2 regions of the Streptomyces xiamenensis genome follow, and region 2 is predicted to be linked to the other one. Evidence: riboswitches for the same ligand, from Rfam matches in the RefSeq annotation. Region 2 holds a riboswitch; the other holds the start of a gene.
The links. Region 2 has a riboswitch for cobalamin ahead of metE (5-methyltetrahydropteroyltriglutamate--homocysteine S-methyltransferase). Riboswitches for the same ligand answer to the same signal wherever they lie in the genome.
Positions count from the first base shown of each region.

Region 1 (5,313 bases), 1.1 Mb from region 2:
GACCCGGCGGTGGGCTTCCTCGCCCGCCGCTCGCAGTACCAGGACGGAATCGACGCCGGACAACTGCTGCCGGGCGCCAAGGACATGTCCGACATGCAGACCATCGTGAACAACGCCACCATCACCGCCGCCATCACCGGGCTGCTGGCGGTCCTCGTCCTGGTGGTCTTCGCCGACGCCGCACGGATGATCCTCAAGGCGCTGCGCGACCCGGGCTCGGTCTCCCTCCAGGAGGCCCCGTTCGTGGAGTCCCGGCTGATCGCCCCCGCCGGGCTGATCGCCACCAAGGAGGAGAAGGCCGAACTGGTGGCCGCCGGGCTCGGGCCCGAGGGCGGCATCCCGGCCGTCAGGGACGGCGAGGCGGGCGGCGAGCGCACCCCCGAAGGGGCCAGGGAATGACCGCGACGGACGGTACGACCGGCGCGGTACGGACTACCACGGTGGCCCGTACCGCGCGCCGGGTCGGCGGCTGGCTGCGCTGGTACGTGCGCGAGGTCACCGGCGAGAGCGCGTACGACCGCTACACGGCCCGCGCCCGGGCCCAGGACCCGACGGTACGGGTTCTGAGCCGGCGCGAGTTCGAACGGATGCGGATGGACGCCAGGGCCTCCGAGCCGGGCGCCGGCGCCGGCTGCTGCTGAGGCGCGTCCGCCCGCCCCGGGACCCCTGGCCTCGGCCGATATTGCCGTACGGGACATCGAACAGCCGCCACATACTGACGGCATGGACACCATGATCAGAGCCGCCGAGCCCGACGAACTGACCGAGCTCGGCGAGATGACCGCCACCACCTACCTCGATGAGGGTTTGCTCACCTACGGAGCCGCCGATCCGTATCTGAAGGTGCTGCGCGACACCGCCCGGCGGGCCGCGCACACCCAGATCCTGGTGGCGGCGGACACCGACGGCACGCTGCTGGGCTCCGTCACCCTCGTCCTGGACGGCGGGCCCTACGTCGATGTCGCCGACGGCCCCGAGGAGGCCGAGTTCCGGATGCTGGTGGTGCGGAACGAGGCACGCGGCCGGGGGATCGGCGAGGCGCTGGTGCGGGAGTGTCTGAGCCGGGCGCGCCGGGCCGGGAAACGGCGTGTCGTCATCTCCAGTTCGTCGCAGATGCACACAGCGCACAGACTCTACGGGCGGCTCGGCTTCGTTCGGGCCCCGGAGCGCGACTGGGACCCGTTCCCGGGGGTCACACTTCACGTGTTCGCATGTGAGCTGTGACCGTAAGTATGACGACGAACACTACATATGGTGGTGCTCGCTTCCCTCGGCACTAGATGTATGCTCGTGCTCGCTGTCGTCGCAGGGGAATCCGGTGTGATTCCGGAACTGTCCCGCAACGGTATGTGATGGGCTGATTTCAGATGGTCCGTCATGAGTCCGAACACCTGCCGTCAGTATCGAGAACGTCCGGGCCTCGTGGGCTGGGCCGGCGGACGCTGCGCGGTATACGTCATGTGAGCCTTTGCCTTGCTACACGTATGCCCGCATGCGCCCGTCGTGCGTCGCCCCTGAAGGTGTCCCTGCGATATGAGGGAGAGCATCGCGTGACCATCGCACCCGTCGCCCCAGCGGAGCCGGCCTCAGCCGAACTGCTGCGCACCGTGAGCGACCTCACCGCCGATCTGCCCGCCACCGACCCCGCGCGGGTCACGGCGGCCGTGATCCGCGGCCGGCAGGCCGACTCCGACGCGGCCGAACTCCGCTCGCTCGCCATCGAGGCCGCCGCCGGCCTCATCGGCGAGGAGCCCGAGTACTCGCGGCTCGCCGCCCGATTGCTCACCCTCGCCGTGCGCGAGGAAGCCGCCGGGCAGGGCGCGGTCACCTTCTCCGACTCGATCGCCGCCGGGCAGCGCGAGGGCCTGATCGCCGACACCACCGCCGAGTTCGTCGAACTCCACGCGGAACGGCTGAACGCCCTGGTGGAGCAGGCGATCGCGGACGGCGCGGATGACCGGTTCGGCTACTTCGGGCTGCGCACCGTCGAGTCCCGCTACCTGCTGCGCCACCCGCACACCCGCAAGGTGATCGAGACCCCGCAGCACTTCCTGCTCCGGGTGGCCTGCGGCCTCGCCGAGGACCGCTCCGAGCGCGCCCTGGAAGAGGTGGCACGGCTGTACGGGCTGACCAGCTCGCTCGCCTACCTGCCGTCCTCCCCCACCCTGTTCAACTCCGGCACCCGGCACCCGCAGATGTCCTCCTGCTACCTGCTGGACTCGCCGCTGGACGAGCTGGACTCCATCTACGAGCGCTACCACCAGGTCGCGCGGCTCTCCAAGCACGCCGGCGGCATCGGCCTGTCCTACTCCCGCATCCGGGCCAGGGGCTCGCTCATCCGCGGCACCAACGGCAAGTCGAACGGCATCGTGCCGTTCCTGCGCACCCTGGACTCCTCGGTCGCCGCCGTCAACCAGGGCGGCCGGCGCAAGGGCGCGGCCTGCGTGTACCTGGAGAGCTGGCACGCCGACCTGGAGGAGTTCCTGGAGCTGCGGGACAACACCGGTGAAGAGGCGCGCCGCACCCACAACCTGAACCTGGCGCACTGGATCCCGGACGAGTTCATGCGCCGGGTGGAGGCCGACGCCGAGTGGTCGCTGTTCTCGCCGTCCGAGGTGCCCGAGCTGGTGGACCTGTGGGGCGACGCGTTCGACGCCGCCTACCGCAAGGCGGAGGCCGAGGGCCGCGCCGCCAAGCGGGTGCCCGCCCGGCAGCTGTACGCGCGGATGATGCGGACCCTGGCGCAGACCGGCAACGGCTGGATGACGTTCAAGGACGCCGCGAACCGTACCGCCAACCAGACGGCCGAGGCCGGCTCGATCGTGCACTCCTCGAACCTGTGCACCGAGATCATCGAGGTCACGGACGACGGCGAGACCGCCGTGTGCAACCTCGGCTCCATCAACCTGGCCGCGCACCTGGGCGCCGACGGTGACATGGACTGGGAGCGGATCGACGCCACCGTGCGCACGGCCGTGACCTTCCTGGACCGCGTGGTGGACATCAACTTCTACCCGACGAAGGAGGCCGCCGCCTCCAACAGCCGCTGGCGGCCGGTGGGCCTGGGCCTGATGGGCCTCCAGGACGTCTTCTTCCGGCTGCGCCTGCCCTTCGACTCCCCCGAGGCGAAGGCGCTGTCCACCCGGATCTCCGAGCGGATCATGCTGGCCGCCTACGAGACCTCCGCCGATCTGGCGGAGCGGCACGGCCCGTTCGAGAACTGGGAGAAGACCCGGACCGCGCGCGGCGTCCTGCACCCCGACCACTACGCCGACGCCCAGGTGACCTGGCCGGAGCGGTGGGAGGCGCTGCGTACCCGCATCGCCGGCACCGGCATGCGCAACTCGCTGCTGCTGGCGATCGCACCGACCGCCACCATCGCCTCGATCGCCGGCGTGTATGAGTGCATCGAGCCGCAGGTGTCGAACCTGTTCAAGCGCGAGACGCTCAGCGGCGAGTTCCTCCAGGTCAACACCTACCTGGTCGAGGAGCTGAAGCGGCTGGGGCTGTGGAACGAGGCGACCCGGGGCGCGCTGCGCGAGGCGAACGGCTCCATCGACGGGATCGCGTCGCTGCCGGCCGAGGTGCGCGACCTGTACCGCACGGCGTGGGAGCTGCCGCAGCGGGCGCTGATCGACATGGCGGCCGCCCGTACCCCCTTCATCGACCAGGCGCAGTCCCTGAACCTGTTCATGGCCTCGCCGACCATCGGCAAGCTCAGCTCGATGTACGCGTACGCGTGGAAGAGCGGTCTGAAGACCACGTACTACCTGCGGTCCCGCCCCGCCACCCGGATCGCGGCGTCGGCGCGCGGCGGCTCCGCCGCGGCCACCGCGCCCGCCCCCACCATCCCCGTGCAGCAGCAGCCGGCCGCCGTCACCGAAGCCGACGCCGTCGCCTGCTCCCTGGAGAACCCCGAGTCCTGCGAGGCATGCCAGTAATGACCACCGAGGCACAGAAGACGAAGAACCTGCTCGACCCGGGCTTCGAACTGACCCTGCGGCCGATGCGCTACCCGGACTTCTACGAGCGGTACCGGGACGCCATCAAGAACACCTGGACCGTGGAAGAGGTCGACCTCCACTCGGACGTCGCGGACCTGGCGAAGCTGTCGCCGGGCGAGCAGCACATGATCGGCCGGCTGGTGGCGTTCTTCGCAACGGGCGACTCGATCGTGGCCAACAACCTGGTGCTCACGCTCTACAAGCACATCAACTCCCCCGAGGCGCGGCTGTACCTGTCGCGGCAGCTGTTCGAGGAGGCGGTGCATGTCCAGTTCTATCTGACGCTGCTGGACACGTACCTGCCCGACCCGGACGACCGGGCCGAAGCCTTCGCGGCGGTCGAGAACATCCCGTCCATCCGGGAGAAGGCGCAGTTCTGCTTCCGCTGGATGGACTCGGTGGAGAACATCGACCGGCTGGAGAACCAGGCCGACCGCCGGCGCTTCCTGCTGAACCTGATCTGCTTCGCGGCCTGCATCGAAGGGCTGTTCTTCTACGGGGCGTTCGCCTACGTGTACTGGTTCCGCTCGCGCGGTCTGCTGCACGGCCTGGCGACGGGCACCAACTGGGTGTTCCGTGACGAGACCATGCACATGAACTTCGCGTTCGAGGTCGTCGACACGGTGCGCCGGGAGGAGCCCGAGCTCTTCGACGACGAGCTGGAGCGCCAGGTCACCGACATGCTGAAGGAGGCCGTCGAGGCGGAACTCCAGTTCGCGCGGGACCTGTGCGGCGACGGCCTGCCGGGCATGAACACCGAGTCGATGCGCCAGTACCTGGAGTGCGTCGCCGACCAGCGGCTGCTGCGGCTCGGGATCAAGCCGGTGTTCGGCTCGGAGAACCCGTTCGCGTTCATGGAGCTCCAGGACGTCCAGGAACTGACCAACTTCTTCGAGCGCCGGGCCTCCGCCTACCAGGTGGCGGTCGAGGGGAACGTGTCGTTCGACGACGACTTCTGATCCGGATACGAGAGCGCCGGACCGGCGCTTTCGTATACAAGAGGCCGTCTGGCGCTAATTGATCGCCGCACCACAAGACGGTTTGTGCTCGCTCCGGCTGCTCCTCTCGGATGAGGACTCATCTCATCATCCGAGAGGAGCAGACCCATGATGATCGTGCGATGGCACATCAGCAGCTACAGCAGCACGGGCAACAACTGCCTGGAACACGCCCCCCTGCCGACCGGCCTCCAGGCCGTACGCGACACGAAGGCGCGCACCTGCGCCACGTTGCTGCTGCCTGCGGCGTCCTGGCAGTCCTTCGTCACGGCCACCAGGACCGACTCCTTACGCCCCCGCGGACGCTGACC
Region 1 covers NZ_CP009922.3:4,241,272-4,246,584, reverse strand. Annotated here, with positions in the region: gene SXIM_RS19735 (carbon starvation CstA family protein) at 1-399, shown strand, start outside; gene SXIM_RS19730 (YbdD/YjiX family protein) at 396-641, shown strand; gene SXIM_RS19725 (GNAT family N-acetyltransferase) at 724-1,224, shown strand; cobalamin riboswitch at 1,255-1,413, shown strand; gene SXIM_RS19720 (ribonucleoside-diphosphate reductase subunit alpha) at 1,551-3,941, shown strand; gene SXIM_RS19715 (ribonucleotide-diphosphate reductase subunit beta) at 3,941-4,963, shown strand; gene SXIM_RS19710 (DUF397 domain-containing protein) at 5,111-5,311, shown strand; gene SXIM_RS19705 (S8 family serine peptidase) at 5,291-5,313, opposite strand, start outside.
Region 1: another riboswitch for cobalamin. It lies ahead of SXIM_RS19720 (ribonucleoside-diphosphate reductase subunit alpha); the one in region 2 lies ahead of metE (5-methyltetrahydropteroyltriglutamate--homocysteine S-methyltransferase).

Region 2 (5,313 bases):
TTCCCCGCCGTGTTGTTGACCTCCAGATCAGCGAACCCGTCACCGCCCTCGTAGCGCACCGCCATGTAGAACACCATCCGGGCCACGTCGCCCTTGACGGCGTCCCGGGGCTCCCAGGAGTCGGCGTCCGTGTAGTTGCCGGGCGCGCCCGAGACGGCGCTGCCCCCGTTGTCGAAGTCCTTGTTGCCGCGCACGCCGTTGACCTGGACGTCCTCGGGCCGCAGATGGTGCAGGTCCGTGCCGGGGCCGGCCGCGGTGCCGAAGTTGCCGTGCGACTGCGGCCACACGTGTTCGCGGTTCCACTGCCCGGTGTTGCCGCCGTTGTTGGCGGCGCTGCGGGAGATGCCGCTGTATATCAGCACCACGTTGCCGGGCCGGTTCGGATCGGCGTCGGTGACCTTGAGCGCCTCCCACACCTGGGAGTACGTCAGCTTGGTGGTGTCCGCGCTGATGATCCCGTGCAGCGCCTGCTTGAGCGGCTCGCCGCTCTTGCCCAGCGCGTCACGGTAGTAGACGTCGTCGGCCGCGGTGGCCTGCGGCAGCGGCGCGACGAACACCGCCGTCAGCGCCGCGATCGCGGCCGGCAGCAGGATCCGCCTGCCGCGCCCACGCCCGCGCGCGGGGCCGGAGGCGGTATCGGGGACGGGTGCGGGGGGTGCGCTCTGAGGCATGTGGGGGAGACCTCTCAAAGGACGGGCCGTCCGCCGGCCTGACGGACGTTGTCGTGATCCTGCCACCACACGGCCCGCACTACGCGCGTCCAGCACGACAGTTGGGTCAAGACCTCATGTCCCACGGGCTACCGCGGCGCGAACGCGCGGCGGGCGGGGAAGGAGCCCACGCTCCCTCCCCGCCCGCCACACCGTCAGGCCCCGGTCACCGGCAGCCCTTCACGCACCTCACGGGCCGCCGCCACCAGGTTCTCCAGCGCCGCCCGCACCTCCGTCCAGCCCCGCGTCTTCAGCCCGCAGTCCGGATTGACCCACAGCCGCTCGGCCGGAATCGCCGACAGCCCCTTGCGCAGCAGCGCCGCCGCCTCCGCCACGTCGGGCACCCGCGGCGAGTGGATGTCGTACACGCCCGGGCCGACCTCCCGCGGATAGCCGGCCGCGCCCAGCTCATCGGCCACCCGCATGTGGGAACGGGCCGCCTCCAGGCTGATCACATCGGCGTCCAGCTCGTCGATCGCCCGCAGGATGTCGCCGAACTCGGCGTAGCACATGTGGGTGTGGATCTGCGTGTCGGGACGCACCCCGGACGTCGTCAGCCGGAACGCCTCGGTCGCCCACGCCAGGTACTCCTCGCGCTCGGCGGCCCGCAGCGGCAGCGTCTCGCGCAGCGCCGGCTCGTCCACCTGGATCACCGAACTGCCGGCCGCCTCCAGGTCCTGCACCTCGTCCCGCAGCGCCAGCGCCATCTGCCGGGCGGTCTCCGCCTGCGGCTGGTCGTCCCGCACGAAGGACCAGGCCAGCATCGTCACCGGACCGGTCAGCATGCCCTTCACCGGCCGCTCGGTCAGCGACTGCGCGTACCGCGTCCAGCGCACCGTCATCGGCTCCGGGCGCGAGAGGTCCCCGGCCAGGATCGGCGGCCTTACGTACCGGGTGCCGTAGGACTGCACCCAGCCGTGCCGGGTGGTCAGCGCGCCGGTCAGCTGCTCGGCGAAGTACTGCACCATGTCGTTGCGTTCGGGCTCGCCGTGCACCAGCACATCCAGCCCTGCGCGTTCCTGGAAACCGATCACCTCATGGATCTCGGTCGCGATCCGGCCCTCGTAGGCGGTCTCGTCGATGCGCCCGGCCCGCAGATCGGCGCGCGCCGTGCGCAGTTCCCCGGTCTGCGGGAAGGACCCGATGGTCGTCACCGGCAGCAGCGGCAGCCCCAGCCGGTCGTGCTGCGCCGCCGCCCGCTCCGGGTAGGCGGCGGAGCGGCGCGCGTCGGCCTCCGTCACGGCGGCGGTACGGGCCCGCACCGCCGGGTCGTGGGCCAGCGGCGAGTTGGCCCGGGAGGCCAGATCGGCGCGGTTGGCGGCCAGCCGGGCGGTGATCGCCCCGGTGCCCTCGGACAGACCGCGCGCCAGGGTGACGATCTCCTCGGTCTTCTGCACGGCGAACGCCAGCCAGCGGGCCAGCTGCGGATCGATGTCCCGCTCCGCCGCGGCGTCCAGCGGCACGTGCAGCAGCGAGCAGGAGGCCGCCACGTCCACCCGGTCCGCGAGACCGAGCAGCGTGCCCAGGGTGCTCAGCGACGCACCCAGATCGTTGATCCACACATTGCGGCCGTCCACCACGCCCGCCACCAGGCGCTTGCCCGGCAGCCCGCCTGCGGCGGCCAGCTCCGGCAGGTTCGCCGCGGCGGGGCCGGTGAAGTCCAGCGCGAGGCCCTCGACCGGGGACTTCGCCAGCACCGGCAGCGCCTCGCCGAGCCGGTCGAAGTACGAGGCGACCAGCAGCTGCGGCCGGTCGGTCAGCGCACCCAGCTGACGGTACGCGCGGGCGGTGGCGTTCAGCTCGGCCGGCGTCCGGTCCGCGACCAGCGCCGGCTCGTCCAGCTGCACCCAGCGGGCGCCCGCCGCCCGCAGATCGGCCAGCACCTCCGCGTACACCGGCAGCAGCCGGTCCAGCAGCGTCAGCGGCTGGAAGTCGTCCGCCACCCCCGGCGCCGGCTTGGCCAGCAGCAGGAAGGTGACGGGGCCCACCAGCACCGGGCGCGCGGTGTGACCCAGCGCCAGCGCCTCCTTCAGCTGCGCGACCTGGGTGGTGGAGTCGGCGCTGAAGACGGTGTCAGGACCCAGCTCGGGGACGAGGTAGTGGTAGTTGGTGTCGAACCACTTCGTCATCTCCAGCGGCGCCACGTCCTGGGTGCCGCGCGCCATGGCGAAGTAGCCGTCCAGCGGGTCGGCGGCGACGGCGGCCCGGTGCCGCGCGGGGACGGCGCCGACCATGACGGCGGTGTCCAGGACGTGGTCGTAGTACGAGAAGTCGCCGGTGGGTACCTCGTGGACGCCGGCCTCGGCCAGCCGGCGCCAGTTGTCGCGGCGCAGTGCGGCGGCCGTACCGTGCAGTGCGGCGGCGTCGGTGCGGCCCTTCCAGTACCCCTCGATGGCCCTCTTCAGCTCCCGGTCGGGCCCCTGCCGGGGTACGCCGTACACGGTGGCCCGTGCTGCCGCGGCTGCGGACTGTGCGGTCACGGAACTCTCCTTCGCGAGTGTCACTCCGGTGTCCGGTGGACCACTGCGGGGGCGCGAAGGGGCGATCGCCCGGGCGTGCGCGGGACGGAGCCCGCCGGCCGCCCGACGCGTGACGCCGACCCACCCTCGAGGGTCACCGGGAACCGCGCACGGATGCGCGCGGACAGCGGCAGGTCTTCGGACTCGCGGGCGTTGCTCGCCGGATGACGAGGCTTCCTAGTGGCCGTCGCTTCCCAGAACCGGGCTTCGGCTCCAGTGCGTTTGACGGCGGTCGTTCCCGCTCACCGCTGCGGGGCAGTCCCGGATTCCCACCGGGTTCCCTCTTACGACGCGTCTGCCTGGCGGGCAGGGCGAACCAGCTGCGTCCGCCACCCTAAGCGGTCCACCCCGTCACCGGACACCCCGTTCGTATGCCGGACGGGTCACTGGGCGCGCGAACCCGCCCACACCATGAGGAAGATCAGCGCGACCACCACGTGGCCCAGCACCCCGTACAGGAACAGCCGGGGCAGGAAACCGGGCGGCAGCTCGCCGCCCTTCGCGCGCTTTCCGGCCGGCGCGGGCGGTGCGGCTGGTGCGGGTGCCGCCGCCGGCGTGCCTTCGGCGGGTTCCCCGTGCTCCTCGCGTGGCGTCATGGCAGGACCGTCTCCCTTCCGTCGCCGCCCAGGCAGAGCTGGGCGGCCCCGCTGCGCAGCAGGGTGTGCACGAACAGCAGTTCCACGCCCTCGGGATCGGCGGCGCCGATCCGGTGCGGGGTGAGCGAGTCGAAGTGCGCGCTGTCGCCCGGCTCCAGCAGATGCCGCGCCTCGCCGAGGGTGAGCCGCAGCCGGCCGCCGAGCACGTACAGCCACTCCTCGCCGGCGTGCACGCGTACGAGGTCGTCCTGGCCGCCGCCGTACGGCACCCGGACCCGCAGCGCCTGCATGGCGCGGGCGGGCCCGCCCGCCGGCCAGTACCTCCAGCCGTCCGCCTCGCGGGCACCGGGCCCGGCCTGCGGGCCGCCGCGCACGACGGGGTCGGCGGCTGCGGGCAGCTCGCCGAGCAGCTCGGCCACCGTCGTACCGTAGATCCGGGCCAGGGACAGCAGCACCGGCAGCGAGGGCTGGCGCTGTCCGGTCTCCAGCCGGGACAGATGGGCGGGGGAGAGCCCGGCCCGGCCGGCGGCCGACTCCAGGGTCAGCCCGGCCCTGCCGCGCAGCTCGCGCAGCCGGGGTGCCATCGCCGGCAGCTCGGAGTTCATGGCTCCGATGCAAGCAAAATCTCGCCCCAGAGGCAAATGTTTTGCCTCTGGGGCAAAGAGCCTGTGCGCCCGATTCACCCTCCGAACGCCCTGTCGGGCCCGGTTCGGTGAGGAGTAGAGTCCCCTCGGAAAGCGCTTACTGCGCTTGCTGTGGAATGCTGAGATCCGCCCTGGTTCGGAGGAACCTCCCGCATGGCAACGCCCGAAGGGCCGCTCGACCACCACTACCGTGGCGAACACCCCGTACGCACCCTCGCCTATCTCTTCCGCGGCAGCCGCCCCCAGGTCGCCGGAGCCCTCATCGTCTTCGTGATCAAGCACAGCCCCGTATGGCTGCTGCCCCTGGTCACCGCCGCCATCGTCGACACCGTCGTGCAGCACCTGCCCATCAGCCAGCTGTGGAGCAGCGCCGGCGTCGTGATGATCATCCTGATCATCAACCCGCCGCTGCACCTGCTCTACGTCCGGCTGCTGTACGGCAGCATCCGCCGGGTGGGCACCGCCCTGCGCTCGGCCCTGTGCACCCGCATGCAGCAGCTGTCCATCGGCTACCACTCCCGGGTCAGCGCCGGCGTGCTGCAGGCCAAGGTGGTCCGCGACGTCGAAACCATCGAACAGATGGTGCAGCAGTCCTCGGACACCGGCCTCGGCGCCATCACCGTCCTCATCGGCGGCCTGGTCATCATCGGCTTCCGCACCCCCGAGTTCCTGCCCGTCTTCCTCATCGTGGTGCCCGTCGCCGCCCTCCTCGTGATGCGGCTGCGGACCCGGCTGCGCACCCACAACGAGGAGTTCCGGCACGAGGTCGAGAACCTCTCCTCCCGGGTCACCGAGATGACCCGGCTCATCTCCGTCACCCGCGCCCACGGCCTGGAGCCCAGCG
Region 2 covers NZ_CP009922.3:5,299,436-5,304,748, forward strand. Annotated here, with positions in the region: gene SXIM_RS24320 (endonuclease I family protein) at 1-671, opposite strand, end outside; gene metE (5-methyltetrahydropteroyltriglutamate--homocysteine S-methyltransferase) at 866-3,190, opposite strand; cobalamin riboswitch at 3,342-3,566, opposite strand; gene SXIM_RS24330 (hypothetical protein) at 3,613-3,825, opposite strand; gene SXIM_RS24335 (helix-turn-helix domain-containing protein) at 3,822-4,430, opposite strand; gene SXIM_RS24340 (ABC transporter ATP-binding protein) at 4,623-5,313, shown strand, end outside.